Regions from separate parts of the Granulosicoccus antarcticus IMCC3135 genome, predicted to be linked through region 1. Evidence: predicted binding sites of a transcription regulator. Region 1 holds the regulator's gene; the other holds the start of a gene.
The links. Region 1 encodes sigma-54, which starts transcription at its own class of promoters, with help from an activator protein. Its sites were predicted from a motif close to TGGCANGNTNCNTGCTT; they were not measured.
Positions count from the first base shown of each region.

Region 1 (9,194 bases):
TGTTGATTCAGGTAGCCGACGTGATGACACAAGGCGCAGCCTGCCCGCGCAGTCTTGATACAGCCTCATTGCGGGATGCTGTGGCAGAAATCACATCAAAGGGGCTGGGAATGGTGGCTTTGACCAATGATAACGATGAGCTCACGGGGGTTTTTACCGATGGAGATTTGCGTCGCACTTTTGATCGGGATGTCGATATCCGCAACCTGACTGTCAGCTCCATCATGACCCACAATCCGGCCACCATCACCCGCGAAGAAATGGCTTTCAATGCGGTGACACGCATGCAGGAACTACGCATCACATCATTACCCGTGGTTACCGACAACAAGCTTGAAGGTGTCGTGACCATGCACGCCCTACTGGCTGCCGGGGTCGTCTGAATCACACATGTTCTCCACTCTGCTTTCACGTTACTGGCTGCTGATCCCAATATTGATACTGGTCGTCGTGGTTGTCGATCTTATCGAGGAAGCGCCCGAAATCTTCAATGTCGAAGAAACCATCAACATGCGCGAGACCCGCTCGGACTACTACATGGCCGACTTTCGCTCGCGCAAATATGACAAACAGGGACAGATCGAATATACGATTCGGGGTGAGACACTGGCGCACTACCCGGATAATGATCGATCCGAAATAACGGCGCCGCGAGTCGAGCTGAATCGTGAAGGTGCTCAGTGGCAGATTCAATCCGATAGCGGCACTTTTGACACCTCCCCAGACCTGTTCACCCTGCACGGCGATGTTATTGTCAAACGATCTGCAGCGGACTACGACCCGATCACCATACGTACCAGCACCTTGACGGTAGCCACCGAGTCCAATGAGGTCAGCACCGATGCCGTCATCGAAATCAGTGCGCCGGCCTGGCGTCTGCAGGCGACGGGCCTGAAATCAGCCATTGATCAAGGTAAGCTCTCCCTGCTTTCCGAAGTCACCGGACGCTACGAGGTACCTGGCCCGTGAAACCTGAACATGAAAACCAAAAACAGACTTCCTCGCAATCAAGGTCATCTTTCATGAGCAGGCTGCTCCTGAGCACGCTGCTATGCATCTACGCAGCGCTACTCAATCCGGCTCTGGCACGCGAAAATGATCTTGCCCAGCCAATCGAAGTACAGGCAGACAAGTCTGAATTCGACGAAGTGGCCGGCACCCAGACTCTCACTGGAAATGTCGAAATTACTCAGGGAAGCATGCGTATAACCGCTGACCACATTGCCATTTTATTGAAAAACAATGCCTTGAGCACGATTACCGGCAACGGCTCACCCATCCGCTTCGAACAAGAGAACGAGGCCGGCGAACTGATGAGTGGCCAGGCAGAGCGTATTTCCTACGATGCTCTGGCAGGTGTACTGACACTCGAAGGCAGTGCAACCTTGAGCCAGCCGAAACAGGAACTGGTCAGCGAACGCATCACCTTTAACGCCAGAACACAGAAGGTCAGCGCAGAGGGTGGCCCCAAATCGGGCCGCGTCAGCATTCAGATTCAGCCACCCACGAGCGCTGACGAGTGACACTTCCAACTGACATGACAGAGACGCCGGTGCGACGCACACTGGCTGCCAATGAGCTCTTCAAAGCCTACAAGAAGCGCCGCATCCTTGAAGGGGTGTCCCTGTCGGTCAACAGTGGCGACGTTGTCGGCCTGCTCGGCCCCAATGGTGCCGGCAAGACCACCTGCTTCTACATGGTTGTGGGACTGGTCAAACCGGACCAGGGAAGCATTATTCTGGATGGTGAGGACATCACCGAATTTCCGATGCACGCCAGAGCCCGCAAGGGTGTGGGTTATCTGCCACAGGAAGCTTCGGTTTTCCGCCAACTGACCGTCAGTCAGAACATCCTGGCAATACTTGAAACCCGCAAGGAGCTCAACCGGGAAGATCGGCAGGATCGCCTTGAAGCACTGCTCGAAGAACTGCAGATCTCACACATCAGGGACAGCCTGGGAATCAGCCTGTCTGGCGGCGAACGACGTCGCGTGGAAATAGCCCGGGCACTTTCAGCCGATCCCGGATTCATATTGCTGGACGAACCCTTTGCCGGTGTCGACCCCATCTCGATTCTCGACATTCAACGCATTATTACGCACCTCAAGGAGCGCAACATCGGCGTACTTATTACCGATCATAATGTCCGCGAAACTCTGGGTATCTGTGACCGCGCCTATATCCTGAGCCACGGCAAGCTGATTGCCGAAGGCAGTCCGGCGGATGTTCTCGCCAATGAAGAAGTACGTACCGTCTATCTGGGTGACAACTTCAAAATCTGATAACGCTGTTGAACCTGCTGGTGGTAATAACCAATGCAGCCCTCAAAAATCAGGCAACAGTTGCCTGATGTAACCGCCGATATCCAGCTGTAATTGTGATTGAATTTACTGTGAAAATAATTATTTCCAGTTTGTAACTAAAGTTTTTAACGCAATGGTCGAATGCGGCGGGATTATTGCGTCTATCCAAGGCTCGGTGGCAGTTTTATATCTGTCAAAGACCGCAATCAACCGGACACCCACGATGAAACAGTCACTGCAAATCAAGATGGGCCAGTCGTTGGCCATGACGCCACAACTGCAGCAGGCAATCAAGCTCCTGCAATTGTCGACACTTGAACTGCAGACTGAAATTCAGACCGCTCTCGACAGCAATCCCATGCTCGAGATGCAAGATGACGAAGGCGCTGAGCCCCGCGAGGCCGACCTGGCCAACGAATCACGCGAAACGCGCGAAGCCAATCGAGAAGCTGAAACGGCGGCGGCCGAGCAGAAGCAATCAGCCACAGAGGTTGAACTGGCAGGTGAAAGCTCACAGGGCCAGGACGACACCATCATGCCCGAAGACCTGCCCGTTGATAGTGTCTGGGATGATGTTTATGACTCAGCCTCCCCCTCCAGCACAGGCACCTCTGGCAGCGACGGTGAATCGCGCGACTTCACCGAATTCCACAATGCCGGAATTGCCAGCATTCAGGACCACCTCAACGAACAGATCCGCTTCGCCCCACTATCCGAAAGAGATCAGGAAATTGCCGAGACCATTATCGATGCTATCGATAATAACGGTTACCTGATAGACGATGTCGACATCCTGATTGACGGTTTGAACCGCGACATCATTGATGAAGACCTGATGTTCATCGCAGATGAGTTTGAAACCGTGTTGCATCTTGTGCAGCACCTGGACCCACCCGGTTGCGGTGCTCGTGATGCCAGTGAGTGCATGACCATCCAACTGATGCAACTGCCTGAATCCATTATCAGAACCAATGCTCTGGGCATTGTCAAAGACCATCTGGAGCTATTGGCAGCACACGATTTTGCACGCCTGCGCCGCCTGTTCAAGGTAAACGAGGAGCAACTGCAAGAGGCCATCGCCCTGATTCGCAGCCTCAACCCTCGCCCCGGCCGGCAGCTGGTCAATGATCACGATCAATATATCGTGCCTGATGTTTTCGTCAAGAAAGTCAAAGGCGTCTGGCGTGTTGAACTAAATCCTGACATTGCCCCCAAACTGGGTATCAACGCCCTCTATGCCGGTATGGTCAAACGTGCTGATAAAAGTGACGATAACAACTTCATGCGGAACCATCTGCAGGAAGCGCGCTGGTTCATCAAGAGCCTGCAAAGCCGCAACGAGACGCTGATTCGTGTGGCCACCGCTATCGTCGAGCGTCAGCGCAGCTTTCTGGAATACGGCGACGAGGCCATGAAACCGCTGGTCTTGCGCGATATTGCCGAACAACTGAGCCTGCACGAGTCCACCATCTCACGCGTTACCACCCACAAATACATTCATACACCACGCGGTATTTTTGAATTCAAGTATTTTTTCTCAAGTCACGTCTCCACCGCCAACGGCGGCGAATGCTCGGCAACCGCCATACGCGCCATGATCAAGAAGTTCATCGCCGCGGAGGACGCTACGAAACCGTTATCTGACAGTAAGATTGCCAGTACGTTAGTCGCAGAGGGAATACAGGTTGCGCGTCGCACCGTTGCCAAGTATCGTGAATCCATGGCAATTCCGCCATCAAATGAGCGTAAACGTTTGAACTGAAAGATTTTATGACTCTACAGCACCCTTTGCCAAAAAGCCTTTCAAACACCACTCCGAAGCAAGTCGACCCGGGGTTAAGTGGGGCATTGGGGTTGCCGACATCTGTCTATATGTTCGTATGGGGCCGGCAACGGTCCTGACATTCCGCGAGGTCCTTGCGGACTCTCGCATTCCAAAGTTGAACCCTTTGTTGAACACCAGGAGATGCCCATGAACTTAACCGTAACCGGTCACCACGTTGATGTCACCAGCTCGATGCGCAACTATGTGAATGACAAGATGGAACGCCTCCAGCGCCACTCTGACAACCTCTTCGGGGTCCACGTGATTCTTACCGTGGAGAAGAGCCGACAGAAAGCTGAGGCCACCATCAAGGTTTCTGGCACCCAGCTGTACGCAGATACCACCGAGCCGGATATGTACGCAGCTATTGATCTGTTGACGGACAAACTGGACAGACAGCTGATTCGGCACAAGGAAAAAATGAAGACTCACCGACGCACGGGTGACACCGCAATCCCTGAATAATCCATCCGACGCTTTTAATCCGATCTGCGAGAGCGCACAATAGCGCTTTCGCAATCACTCAAAGCTCCTGTAACAGTGCAAACTGCAGGATCTCTGAGACAAAAAGTGTGGCCAAACTTTTACACCATGGATTTATCCGATCTGCTCGAACCCGAGCGTATACGTTGTCAGTGCGAGATCCAGAGCAAAAAGCGCACTTTGCAGACACTGGCAGAGCTGTTGGGCGAATCACTCAGAGCAAAGAGCGCGAGTGATGCCGAAGCCCTAGCCGACAACGACACCAACGAAAGCAAATCTGGCACCCGCAAGGTCAGGTTGTCACGCAAACAAAGCAGCAAAAACGAGGGTGAACCAGAAACCCTCAGTGACATGCAGATACTCGACGCACTGATCAGCCGCGAACGGCTTGGCAGTACCGGTCTGGGCCACGGCGTTGCCCTCCCCCACAGCCGACTCAGCAATATTCAGGAACCTATAGCCGCGCTTGTGACCCTCAACCAGGGCGTTGACTATGAGTCCGCTGATGGTCAGCCTGTCGATCTGGTACTGGGCCTGCTGGTCCCTGAACACTGCAACGATGAACACTTGAAGATTCTGGCTCAACTGGCGCGCCGCTTCAGCGATGAGGCACTACGCACCTCTCTGCGCGGGTTTGTCGAGCCAAATAACCTCTACGCACACCTGGCCTCTCTGCCACCTACAACAGACTGATGTCATCACGACAACTGACCGTTGGTGAAGCGGTACAGGCACTTGGCAAGGATCTGGATCTGAGCTGGGCGGCCGGTCACGATGCAAGCTCGCGCATGCTGACACGCGACCTGGCCCCCGGAGAACGTCCGCGACTGCTCGGGCCGCTGAATTTCAACAGTCCCAACCGAATCCAGCTTCTGGGCGCGGCTGAAGTGCGGCTGTTCAACGAAACCTCGGTGCTGGATACCTCACGCTTCGAGTATTCCTTGCCCAATACCTGCGACATGATCGTGATTTCCGATTCTCTGCCTGCGCCGCCGAGCATCATTGAGCTGGCTGAGCGCGAACGCATCGCCTTGATACGCTCGACAGCGGATTACAGTCAATTACACAGCCGCATGCGGTTTTTGCTGACGCAACTGCTGGCTGAGCGCGAAATCATTCATGGCGTGATGATGGACGTTCATGGCACCGGGGTCCTTATCACCGGAAATGCCAGCGTCGGCAAAAGTGAACTGGCTCTGGAGCTCATCAGCCGTGGCCATATACTGGTCGCCGACGATGCCCCTGAATTCACCCGTATAGCACCCGGCACTCTGGAATGCCAATGTCCGCCACTGCTGCAGGATTTTCTGGAAGTGCGCGGTCTTGGCGTCCTCAACATTGCCCTGATGTACGGTGATGCACACACTCGGGCCCGGAAGATCCTGCGATGCATCGTGCATCTGCAACCGGTCAGTGGCGAGGATTTCAACAAGGATCTGGCGGCCATCGCCGGAGATCGCATTGGAGAACCGACCGGAACTCGTCTGGTACTGGGCGTCAAGGTCCCCAAACGCACTATTCCAGTGGCACCGGGACGTAACATGGCGGTCCTGGTCGAAGCTGCGATCCGAGATCAGATTCTGCGTGCAGGCGGTTATAGTGCATCCAGAGACTTGGTCAGCAAGCAGGAGCGGGCACTCGCCCTGGCCTCCCGGCAATACAGACTGCGCCCCAGCGCACCACTTCCCCCAAAATCAGGTACCGACGTTACCTCTGACAAGGAGACACCTCAATGACGCGTCTGACGATAGTCACAGGCCTGTCGGGCTCAGGAAAAAGCGTCGCACTCCATACTCTGGAGGATGAAGGTTTTTTCTGTATCGACAATCTACCGTCCTTTTTACTGACCGAATTCATCGACAAGCTGCTGGCCAGTGGCTCTGAGCTTTACTCCAAACTGGCTATTGGCGTCGACATGCGCAGTGAGCGCGCATCAGCCGACAACCTGCTGAAGCTGCTCAAGGAGCTGCGTGCCAGGCAAGATGCCGAAGTTGAAGTCCTGTTTCTGGATACCGATCGCACTCGTCTGGTCACCCGTTTTTCTGAAACTCGCCGCAAGCACCCACTGAGCAGTCAGGATTTACCACTGATCAGCGCGATTGACGAAGAGGCACGCCTGCTGGAACCGGTCAAGGACGATGCTGAGCTCGTCATCGACACCTCAGCTCTGAATTTGCATGAGCTGCGCAATCTCATCCGCACCTATATATTGGGCAAGACCCAAGTCGGCCTGGCCCTGACTTTCCAATCCTTCGGGTTCAAACATGGCACGCCAGCCAGCACCGACTTCATGTTTGATGTGCGTTGCCTGCCCAATCCTCACTGGGAACCGGACTTGCGCCGTTTCACTGGCCGTGAGAAACCCATCATCAAGTTTCTTCAGGAACAACCAGATGTAGAGGATATGTTCACTGAAATTCGCAACTATCTGCAACGCTGGTTGCCACTGTTTGAAGCAGAAAACCGTGCCTATCTGACCGTTTCGGTCGGATGTACCGGTGGTCGCCACCGCTCGGTCTATCTGGTTGATCGACTGGCCGATCATTTTGCACAGGAACGCAACAACGTCTCCAGACGGCACCGGGAATTATGATTCAGCAAGAACTCGAGATCGTCAACAAACTGGGCCTGCATGCGCGAGCGGCAGCCAAGCTGGTCAAACTATCATCATCTTTCTCTGCCAGCATAGACATCGAAAAAGAAGGCCAGCGCGTCAATAGCAAAAGCATCATGGGCGTCATGATGCTGGCCGCCAGTTTTGGCTCTAATGTAACCGTCTCCGCCGACGGCGACGATGAACAGGAGGCATTGGCGGCTGTCGTCGATTTGATCAATCGTCGCTTTGACGAAGAGGAGTAGCCCATGAGTCTGATGTTCAACGGCATTGGCGTCTCCCGTGGCACTGCCATCGGACAAGCTTATCTGCTGCGTCGAAATCAGATTGATGTAGCGTCCCGCACCCTGCAGAAAGATACCATTCCGGCGGAAGTGCGACGATTCAAACGCGCCGTCAAGATGGCACGCGCACAGTTGCTGACAGCTCGCGACAATATTCCCAAGGATGCTCCCAGCGACGTCAGCTCGTTTCTGGAGACACATATACTCATGCTGGACGACGCGGTGTTGTCGCAGCGCCCCGTCGAGATCATCAAGACGGAAATGATCAACGCCGAAGCGGCATTGCAGCAACAACGCGAAGAGCTCATCAAAGTGTTTGGCTCAATGGATGACAGCTACCTGGCGACTCGTATCGATGATGTCAACCATGTCATCGACTCTGTTCTGCGTGCCCTGGATGGCGGCACCGAACACGTTCTGGGCTCCGAGCAGTGGAAAGGCCAGATCATCGTCGCTGATGACCTGACGCCTGCCGACACTGTGACGATGCAGCATCATGGCGTTGCCGGCTTTGTCACTGAAACCGGAGGGCAACTGTCTCATACCGCCATTCTTGCCCGTAGTCTTGGCATTCCGGCGATTGTTGGCGTACCCAACATCCGCCGCTATATCAAGACCGGCGAGGTAATAACTCTGGATGGGCGCCTGGGCATGGTACTGGCCGAGCCTACCGAGGAGATGTTGACAGACTTTCGCCGTCAGCAGAAAGACAATCGTCTGCGGTTGCGCGAGCTGGCAAAATTGCTCGATACCGAGGCGATTACTACGGATGGCGTCAAGATCAGGCTCTCCGCCAATATCGAAATAGAAGAAGATCTGAAGGCTCTGAAACGCGTCAATGCTGACGGCGTCGGTCTGTACAGAACCGAGTTTCTGTACATGAATCGGGAAACCGTACCGAGTGAGCAGGATCATTTCAAGGTTTACACCAAGGTTGTTCGAGCGCTGAAAGGTGCCCCGCTGACCATCCGCACGGCTGATCTGGGTGCTGACAAACAGGCGACCGGTCAACTGGCCAGTCGCACCCGGCCACAGGCGCACAACCCCGCCATGGGTCTGCGAGGAATCCGTCTTTGCCTCAGCGACACCTCGCTGTTCATTCCGCAATTGCGCGCCATTCTCCGAGCATCGGCACGCGGTCCCATCAAGATGCTGCTACCGATGTTGACGACGGTGGCTGAAATCAAGCAATGCCTGAAGCTGGTCGAGCAGGTCAAACAGTCGCTGCGTGAAGAAAACATCGAATTTGACGAAAAGATGCCTATTGGCGGCATGATAGAAGTCCCGGCAGCGGCTATAGAGGCCGAACGATTTGCCAAGCACCTGGACTTTCTGTCCATTGGCACCAACGATCTGATTCAGTACACGCTCGCCATCGATCGTATCGATGATCAGGTCGATTATCTCTATGACCCTCTGCATCCGGCCGTACTGACGCTGATAAAAATGACCATTGATGCGGGGCTGAAAAGCGGCATTCCCGTGGCCATGTGTGGCGAGATGGCTGGAGATGCCAGATTCGTGCGTTTACTGCTGGGCCTGGGCCTGACCGAATTCAGCATGCCGCCCAATCTGATTCTGGAAACCAAGCGTAACCTCATCACCTGCCGTCGTGCCACACTGAAGAAACAGGTCTCAACTATGCTTGCGGCACATACCTGTGAAGAACGTCAGGTCCTGCTGGAC
Region 1 covers NZ_CP018632.1:6,701,592-6,710,785, forward strand. Annotated here, with positions in the region: gene IMCC3135_RS29005 (KpsF/GutQ family sugar-phosphate isomerase) at 1-383, shown strand, start outside; gene lptC (LPS export ABC transporter periplasmic protein LptC) at 391-969, shown strand; gene lptA (lipopolysaccharide transport periplasmic protein LptA) at 1,023-1,523, shown strand; gene lptB (LPS export ABC transporter ATP-binding protein) at 1,538-2,281, shown strand; gene IMCC3135_RS29025 (RNA polymerase factor sigma-54) at 2,526-4,064, shown strand; gene hpf (ribosome hibernation-promoting factor, HPF/YfiA family) at 4,275-4,592, shown strand; gene IMCC3135_RS29035 (PTS sugar transporter subunit IIA) at 4,719-5,303, shown strand; gene hprK (HPr(Ser) kinase/phosphatase) at 5,303-6,346, shown strand; gene rapZ (RNase adapter RapZ) at 6,343-7,203, shown strand; gene IMCC3135_RS29050 (HPr family phosphocarrier protein) at 7,200-7,469, shown strand; gene ptsP (phosphoenolpyruvate--protein phosphotransferase) at 7,473-9,194, shown strand, end outside.

Region 2 (9,194 bases), 580 kb from region 1:
TGTCGACGATATAGGCCTGACCCAGGTTGGGTCCCACATTGGTCAGTTGCGACAGCGCGACCCCGGCAATGCCGGCGATGCCGGCTCCCAGACCGAAGGTCAGTGAATCAATACGTGAGGAGCGCACGCCCATGGCTCTGGCCATGGATCGGTTCTGGCTTACCGCACGTACTTCCAGGCCAAAGCGTGTGTATCTGAGCAGTGATAACAGCAGGAAGAAAACCACTAAACAGAATGCAAGTATGTACAAACGGTTAGAAGTCAGACTGAAGACGCTGTTGATTTCAACGACACCGCTCATGAATTCGGGGTTAGCCACGGGTACGTTCTGGGAGGAGATAAAGGTTCGCACCAGTTGCTGCAGAATCAGGCTGATACCAAAAGTGGCAAGCAGTGTTTCCAGTGGGCGTCCATACAGAAAGCGGATAACGGTGCGTTCGATGAATATGCCGATTAATCCTGTGAATAGAAAAGCGACAGGAATTGAAAGCAGCAGGGAGACCCCCAGTGCGTTGGGCATGAGTTGCTGCATGGCCCAGGCACAGTAGGCACCCAGCATGATCAACTCTCCATGGGCCATGTTGATGACGCCCATGACCCCGAAGCTGATGGCAAGGCCAATGGCGGCCAGCACCAGAACCGAACCAAGGCTCAGTCCGAAGAAAACAGTTTCCAGTCTGGCAAAGAAGGTGACTTTCTCGGCTTGACGAATGACGACCTTTGCAGCGGCTTCCTGCACGGATGGCTCAACGTCGGTGGCGGCCATTTGCTGGACCAGAGAACGGCTGCTGCCGGAAAGGTCTGTCTTTAATGTCTCGAGAGCCTGAAGCCGTGTCGCCGGATTATCAGAGATTGCCTGTTTGCGTGCTTCCAGAGCATGCAGCGAGGCAAGTACCTTTTTGTCAGATTCGCTGCCGAGTAGCTCTGTCAGAGTCTCATCAGGCAGTTGTTCTGGTGTTTCCATCAGGGCGTCAATGGCTGCCAGACGCTGGACCGGGTTGTCAGATCGCAGGCCGAGGCTGGCAATCAGGCTACGCAGATGGCTCCTGATGCTATTGGTTACCTTCAGTCGTGACAGTTTGCGCTTGGTATCGCTGCCCAGATCCTTGCTGCGATCCAGCGACTGCATGGTGTATTTTCGTCCATCAAGGCTTGCCCAGACAATGGTATCGGTAGCCTTGTGAAGCATCAGATCTCCATTCAGGATGCCGTCGAGAACTTCTCGTGTGTCATTGCGCTCCAGCGCGGCGATGGCATCAAGGGCCTTGGTGCGATCCGCACCCTTGCCTTCGACAAATTGGGTGAAGGGCCCGTCAAGCTCGTCGATGCCACTCTTTACTTCGGCATTGGCTGCTGTGGCCAGTAGGGAGCACACCAGCGGTAAGAGTAATAATAAAGGTCGGAGCAGGCGAAATCGTGATTGTGGTGAAAGGGCCATAGTTGTAATGAATTTCCTTTCTGAGCCGTGAGTTGATAAGTCAGAAAAACACCGGATATCTGGCTGCATGCCAGAGGCGTCAGTTGAGGTCGCGTGAGGAAGTTTGGGGCTAATAGCCCTGCACCACAGGGTGCAGGGCGTCGTACACTTGCGTCGGCTTTAGCGCAGCTTAGAGATTCTGCCCAGAGCACACGTTGGTGGTCACGTTGTAATTTCCGCAGGACAAGGGTGCACGCCAGTCGGAGATAATGTCCTTGGAGCTATCCAGAAAGTCAGACCATGCGTCACCGGCTACCAGACCGGGTGTTTCCCAAACGACCTGAAACTGGCCGTCATCCTGGATTTCACCAATGAGAACGGGCTTGGTGATGTGGTGGTTAGGCATCATGGCCGAGTAGCCGCCGGACAAGTTAGGTACGGCAACACCGATGATTGCATCCTGCACAGCTGCGGACTCTGTTGTACCTGCTTTCTCTACCGCTTTTACCCACATGTTGAAGCCGATGTAGTGAGCTTCCATGGGGTCATTGGTTACGCGATCTTCGTTGCCGGTAAACTCGATCCAGCTGTCGATGAACTCATCATTGGCTTCACTATCGATACTCATGAAATAGTTCCATGCAGCCAGATGACCTACCAGAGGTGCTGTATCAAAACCTGAGAGTTCCTCTTCACCGACAGAGAAGGCGATAACCGGGATGTCTTCAGCAGAGATACCCTGATTGCCCAGCTCTTTGTAGAAAGGCACATTGGCATCGCCGTTGACAGTAGATACAACAGCGGTTTTCTTGCCTTCTGAACCGAAGCGTTTGATATCAGCAACGATGGACTGCCAGTCTGAATGGCCGAAAGGGGTGTAGTTGATCATGATGTCTTCATCAGCAACACCGTTGGCTTTCAGATAGGCCTCCAGAATCTTGTTGGTGGTTCGAGGGTAGACATAATCGGTACCTGCCAGTACCCAGCGCTCGACACCGATATCGTTTGTCAGGTAATCGACCGCAGGGATTGCCTGTTGGTTGGGAGCGGCGCCGGTGTAGAAGACGTTCTTCGAAGACTCTTCGCCTTCATACTGAACCGGGTAGAACATCAGGCTGTCGAGTTCTTCGATGACCGGCAATACTGATTTTCGTGACACTGAGGTCCAGCCGCCAAAAATGGCAGCGACACCATTCTTGTCAATCAACTCACGTGCCTTTTCTGCAAACAGAGGCCAGTCCGAGGCAGGATCGACAACAACGGCTTCCAGTTGTTTTCCCAGCAGGCCACCGTTGGCGTTCTGTTGCTCGATGAGCATCAGCATGGTGTCTTTGAGTGTGGTTTCCGAGATCGCCATGGTGCCGGACAGGGAATGAAGAATTCCGACCTTGATCGTGTCTTCCTGCGCCTGCAGCGACAGGCTCAAAGTAGTCAGACCGATTGCGGTCATGGCCAGAATTGATCGACGAGAGCTTCGTTTAAACAGCATGTGACATGTATCCCTGAATGGTTAGCAGATCCGTTGTTCTTTCATGAACAATCAGTACTGTTATTACAGGGACTGTGCCAATGGTAATTAGCTCATGTTTTCAATGGCTTGGGTTTTATGTAACCGGGTATTGCCGCAATGATGCAATTTAATGGTGCGTTATCGGCACCAGAATGGTGCCATATTTGCTGCGCATGTCACGGGCAGGCGTGTTGTTATTCCACCGTGACGCTCTTGGCCAGATTGCGCGGTTGGTCAATGTCTCGTTCGAGTAAGAGGGCGCAGTGATAGGCCAGTAATTGCAAGGCAATGCCTGCCACGATGGGCTGTAGCAGCGTGCTTACGGCCGGTAGTGTTATGAGCTGATCGCTGAGCTCGTGGATGCGTGGATGATTGGAATCGGTGAGGCTTATGATGGGTGCCCCGCGTGTTCTGATCTCCTCGAGCGAGGTCAGAGATTTGGTCAGCAACTCATCATCAGGTAGCAAAACGATGCACGGGGTTGTACTACTGATCAACGCCAGCGGCCCGTGTTTGAGTTCGGAGGCGGGGTAGGCCTCAGCATGTATATAGGAGATTTCCTTGAGTTTTTGCGCACCTTCCAGGGCTACCGGATAGGAGGCGGTGCGACCCAGAAAGAAAGCGCTGTGAGCCTTGATCAGTGTCGGTGCTATGGCTGCTATGGAGTCTTCCAGAGCCAGTGTCTCACCGACCTTGTCAGGTAGTTCCTGCAGAGCTGCCACCAGGGTGCTGCCACGTTGTGGTGAGACATCTCGTAGACGTCCGAGCATCAAGGCAAGAAGGGAGAATACAGTCAGCATGCTGGTATAGGCCTTGGTCGATGCTACGGAGACTTCAGGTCCTGCATGCATATAGATGCCACCATCTACCTCTCGTGCAATCGTGCTGCCCACACTATTGACAATGCCCAGTACGAAGCCTCCCTTGCGTCGTATCTCTCGCAATGCGGCTAATGTATCGAACGTCTCCCCCGACTGACTGGCCACGATGTACAAGGTCTCCGGCTCCACTACCGGGTTCCGGTAGCGGAACTCGGCAGCCGGTTCGGCACTGACCGGCAGACGCGCCAGTCCTTCGATCATATGAGCTCCGGCCATGCCTGCGTAGTAGGCAGAGCCACAGCCCAGAATCTTTATTCGACGGGTATTGAGCAGATCACGCGGGGCCAGGTTCAGGCCGCCAAGGTGAGCGGTGGAAAAACGCAAGTCCAGTCGGCCGCTGAGGGTACGTTGCACTACTTCAACCTGATCGCGTATTTCGCGGTGCAGGTAGTGGGCATAGCCGCCTTTGTCGTAATCGGCCAGAGCTCCTGAGAGCTGAGTTGAGGACTTCTGACTGGGACGGGCATCCATGGTGGTGACGTGAAAACCCCTGGGGCTCAGTTCTGCCACTTCACCGTCATCCAGGTGCACGATCTCCTGTGTATGTCTGGCCAGCGCAGACATGTCGGAGGCGGCCAGCATCTCGTTTTCGCCGATGCCCAGAATGACCGGGCTACCCAGACGGGCCACAACGATCGTGTCTGGCGCATTGCGATCGATAGCAGCCAGTCCGTAGGTACCCTGTACCTTGGGGAGTACGGTGCGCATGGCATCAATAAGCGAGCCGTCGTATGCGGCCAGCAAGTGGGCCAGCACCTCGCTATCGGTCTCCGAGCTGAACGTGACACCTTGAGCAATCAGTTGTGCACGCAGAGAGTCCGCATTTTCGATGATGCCGTTGTGAGCGACAGCAATTCTCAGATCGGTATCGGTATGAGGGTGGGCATTCGCATCGGTCGGAGCGCCGTGTGTCGCCCAGCGAGTATGACCGATGCCGCAATGGCCCGGCGTGGTCTCGGGCAAGCCTTGTTCCAGCATCGATATCTTGCCAGCAGCCTTCCAGCAGCGAATCCGTTTGCGATGGACCAGCGCAATGCCGGCAGAGTCATAGCCGCGATATTCCAGACGGTGAAGGCCGTCTATGAGAATGGAGCTGGCCTCCTTGCTACCGGTATAAGCGATGATTCCGCACATGAGTGTCTAGATGCCGTTGGAAATTGATGGGTCAGAAGGTCGTTAGCCAGTTCAGCCGTAGATAGTGCGGCGGATCTGGCGTTCCGTGAGTGGTTCAACCTTGAACCGGTGGTGTTCCAGCTCTTCGCTGATCTGTTTGTAAATGGCAGCGTTCGCCAGTCCCGACTTCTGCAGCTCATGATGTCTGCGCTGGATGAAGCTGGCGCTGGATTCGTCATAGAAGGCCAGAATTTCATCGATCAGACGGACTGCATCGAATGAGTTCAGACTACTGTGTCGGCACAGATGTTCGACCAGTTCGGTTGGAGCCTTGGAAGTGAGCATAGAGCGCATTGTGCGTAATGCGAGGGAGTAAGTCAGGAATTATGCCCGATCCCGGGTAGAAAGCAGCGAAGGGGGCTTCGATGAGAGATCTTTTTTCCGATTCGGTTGAAATTTGTCCAGGTATGGTCTTGTTGCGTGACTTCGCCGACTCGGCTGCTTTGCAGGGTGAGCTCGAGTCGGTTCTGATGGCGGCGCCGTTGCGCCGCATGCAGACATCAAGAGGCTCGTATATGTCTGTGCAGACCAGCAATTGCGGCCAGTTTGGCTGGTTGTCTGACCGGCAAGGGTACCGCTACAGCGACATTGATCCGCTGACAGGAGAGCCGTGGCCGGTGATGCCTGTAATTTTTCGCCAGCTGGCAGAAACGGCTGCGGAGTTGGCCGGATTTCCAGGCTTTCGACCGGATGCCTGCCTGATCAATTACTATCAGCCCGGCACACAAATGGGGGCTCACCAGGATAGGGATGAGTCAGATTGTGATGCACCTATCGTTTCAGTATCTTTAGGGATTAATGCACGCTTTTTCGTGCTCGGATCAGAGCGACGGGGGAGCTCAATCCCAGTAAACTTGAGCGACGGTGACGTACTGGTATTTGGTGGTCCGGCACGTCTGTTTTTTCACGGGGTGCGCAAACTCAAGTTTTCCGAGCATCCACGTTTTGGCCCGGTGCGCTGGAATCTGACGTTTCGCAAGGCGCTATGACATGGAGGGGTAGGGTTTTGAAATACAGTTATTGCAAGAGGCATAGGACAGTGACTCCAGGTGGCGTGTTGTTGGTCGTGTTGGCAATGGTGGGAATGTCCGCCGCGAACGCCGCTAACCTGGTCGTGACAAAGTCCCTCATGCTGGCGCCGGGCGAGCATTTGCAGCAGCCGATGGCGGCGGTGACCGATCAGGGTGTGCGGGTCCAGGTCTCCCTGGGCGATGCGCCGGCGGGCGCGCGTCTGGTTGTGGACGATGCAGGGCAGTTATTCGTGGACTGGCGAGCAGGGCCCGATCTCGCTCTGGAAACCCGAATCGAAATATTGCTCTCCAATGTCGACACCGGCCAGATGCTGGAGAGTCGTGATCTGTTGATTCAACGCGCTATGAAAACAGGGCGGGCAGTAGCGCCCCCTGAGCTCTTGCAGGAATCCTGGCAGAAGTCCTTGCTTGAGCCGAAGGAGGACTATCTGCCCTCGGGTTGGGCTGTGGACTCTGCTGCTGAACCCATGCTGATTGAGCTGCCTAACCAGGTTGTCAGCGCCGGTGTTGTTGTCAGTCTGCATGTGGATGCAATCCTGCCCGGTGGTCTGATTCCCGTGTTGCAGGTAGACAGGCTGCCATACACTGCCAGCTTCGAGGCCAATGGCGACGGCAGTCGTACATTTTACTGGGACACGGACAATGATGATGAGGGGGAGCATGTTTTCCGCTTTACGGCCATCAACCCGGGCGACACACTCCAGCGCGCCTCGCGAGAGGTCATGATTGTCGTGGGTGACCCGACCAGAAAAACGATCAGGCCGATCAAGCAATGAGCGGTATTCTGCAGTAGTTTTTTTCGGTAAGCTGACTCTCTACTCAAGGGCAGAGAATTAATTGGAGCATTTCGACAAGCAGTCTGACAACGTCAAGGGTGCTCTGATATTGATGCTGGCAGCCTTTGGTTTCTCCCTGATGGTCGCCATGATCAAGCTGGTGGGAGAACGCCTGCCGGTCACCCAGATTCTGTTTGTCCGTCAGCTGGGTATGACCGTGATGCTGGCTCCTGTGCTGGTCAGGACTTTTCCTGATTCGCTGCGAACATCCCGTTTACCGTTGCAGATTGCCCGAATTCTATTGGCCATGATTGCCATGCTGTGTGGCTTCACAGCTATTCTGAATATGCCCTTGGCTGATGCAACCGCCATTGCTTTCGCCAAGAGTTTTTTCGTCACCATCTTTGCGGTGTGGTTTCTCAAGGAGACTATCGGGCTCTATCGATGGTCGGCTGTGGCAATCGGCTTTATCGGTGTATTGGTGATGTTGAGGCCCGGCGCTGATGGTTTCACAATCTACGGTCTGATGGCTGTGACAGGCGCTGCCAGCGCCGGGCTGGTCATGGTGATCATCCGCATGCTCTCACGAACCGAGGCGCCCAGTACGATCCTCGCTTTTCAGGCTATAGGGGTGGGCCTGGTCATGGCTATCCCCGCCTATATTTACTGGGTGCCGCCCACCTTGCATGAGTGGGTTTTACTGGCGGGTATCGGCGTGGTGTCCTACTTTTCGCAGAAAGCCAATATTTACGCCTATTCCTATGGTGAAGCGTCGTTGCTGGCATCTCTGGACTATGTGCGCCTTGTGTACGCCACACTGTTCGGCTGGTGGTTGTTCAGTGAATTGCCGGGCATAAGCACCTGGGTGGGCGCTGCAATCATTATCGGGGCTTCCATCTACACGGTGCATCGCGAGTCCAGACGCAAACAGCGCTTGTCCAGCGGGGCGGATGGCCGCGAGTTCAGTAACAACTGAAAGCCCTGCTGGTCCTTGTCAGAATAGGCGAGCGTCAATGGCAGCCCGTTGCCTTGATCAGGCAATATCAGTGACAATTTCAAATACTGCCATTCCATCCTGGCGGCCCTTGAGTTTGTGATTGCCTGCTGCAGCGAGGGTGAAGGCAGAGCTGAGTTTGATGGCCGTCTTGTCGCTGACCAGAATAGACACCTTGTTGTGAGTCGGGTAGATCTCTTTGCCCAATTGCTCCAGCCGCTGGCCGATATTGACAGTGTCGCCAATGACGGTGTAATTAAGCCGGCCTGGTGCGCCGATATTGCCCACGGTGGCCATGCCCGTATGAATGCCAATACGTATATCGACAGCCTGTTCTCCGTTGGCCAGCCGTTGTTTGTTGTCTTCATGGATGGTGCTGGCGATAGCAAGCGCGGCTCGGCAGGCGCGTTCGGCGCTGTCGGTCTGCTCATCGGGAGCTCCCCAGAAGGCCATGACGGCATCTCCCATGAACTTGTCGATGGTGCCCTCTTCAGCCTCTATGCAATCTGCCAGCAGTGAGAAGTGATGGTTCACAAATGCTGCAACTTCAGGCGCGAGCATGCCTTCCGAGACGCTGGTGAATCCGGCAATGTCGGTGAACATGACTGTGATTTCGCGCGCATCCGAAATGGTGTCACGAACATCAGCTTGTCTGATCAGGCGTTCTACAATCTTCTTTGGCACGTAGAGTTCGAACCAGCGTAATGCCCTGAGCATGGTGTTGAACGCGATTGACTGGTCGTTGAGTTCCCTCAACATGCTACCGGGCAGGTCCTCTATCTGGGAGACATCAAGTTCCCGAATCTGGCCTGCAGCGGCCGAAAAGCGCACGATGGGACGTGCTATCCGATGGCCGAGAATGATGGCTGCAATGAGTGAAATCAGTAGTGCAACGATGCCTGCCACCAATGCGGCGAACATCCGCCGGATTTCCTTGACGGAGTTGTTGGCCTGGAAATAGGCACCGATGATCATGGGCTCCGGCCCAAAACCCTTCAGGCTGCGATACACATAGACGTAGCTATCGTTGAACAGTTCCAGAAGATGAGTCTGAATGCCATCCACAGGCTTGTTCGGGTTTCGTGATGGTTCAGCCGGCTGCCAGATCGATGCCAGCACCGGATCACCAAATCGTGACAGGCTGGGTAGCGGATATTCGCTGGATCGATTCGGATAGCCGTCGATCAGGAGCCAGTGTGCCAGCACCTCATCTCGTCCGTAGAGGATGAAGCTGTTACCCGCTGATTTGATTCCGTGCTCACTGATGAAGGTTGACAGGCCCTCGATCGATGTCACGGCGACCATGGCACCGATCAGCTCGCCGTTGCGCCTGACCGGATGCGCTCGGTAGAGGTAGGATCGCTGGATTTCCTCACGCCATGCCGGCGGACCCCAGACAGCTCCTTCGGAAA
Region 2 covers NZ_CP018632.1:6,119,284-6,128,477, reverse strand. Annotated here, with positions in the region: gene urtB (urea ABC transporter permease subunit UrtB) at 1-1,375, opposite strand, end outside; gene urtA (urea ABC transporter substrate-binding protein) at 1,608-2,906, opposite strand; gene glmS (glutamine--fructose-6-phosphate transaminase (isomerizing)) at 3,122-4,942, opposite strand; gene IMCC3135_RS26535 (hypothetical protein) at 4,994-5,266, opposite strand; gene IMCC3135_RS26530 (alpha-ketoglutarate-dependent dioxygenase AlkB) at 5,347-5,970, shown strand; gene IMCC3135_RS26525 (hypothetical protein) at 6,021-6,788, shown strand; gene IMCC3135_RS26520 (DMT family transporter) at 6,850-7,764, shown strand; gene IMCC3135_RS26515 (adenylate/guanylate cyclase domain-containing protein) at 7,822-9,194, opposite strand, start outside.
Region 2: urtA (urea ABC transporter substrate-binding protein) is a predicted target of sigma-54. The motif match lies at 2,970-2,986, and genes of this name have one in related genera.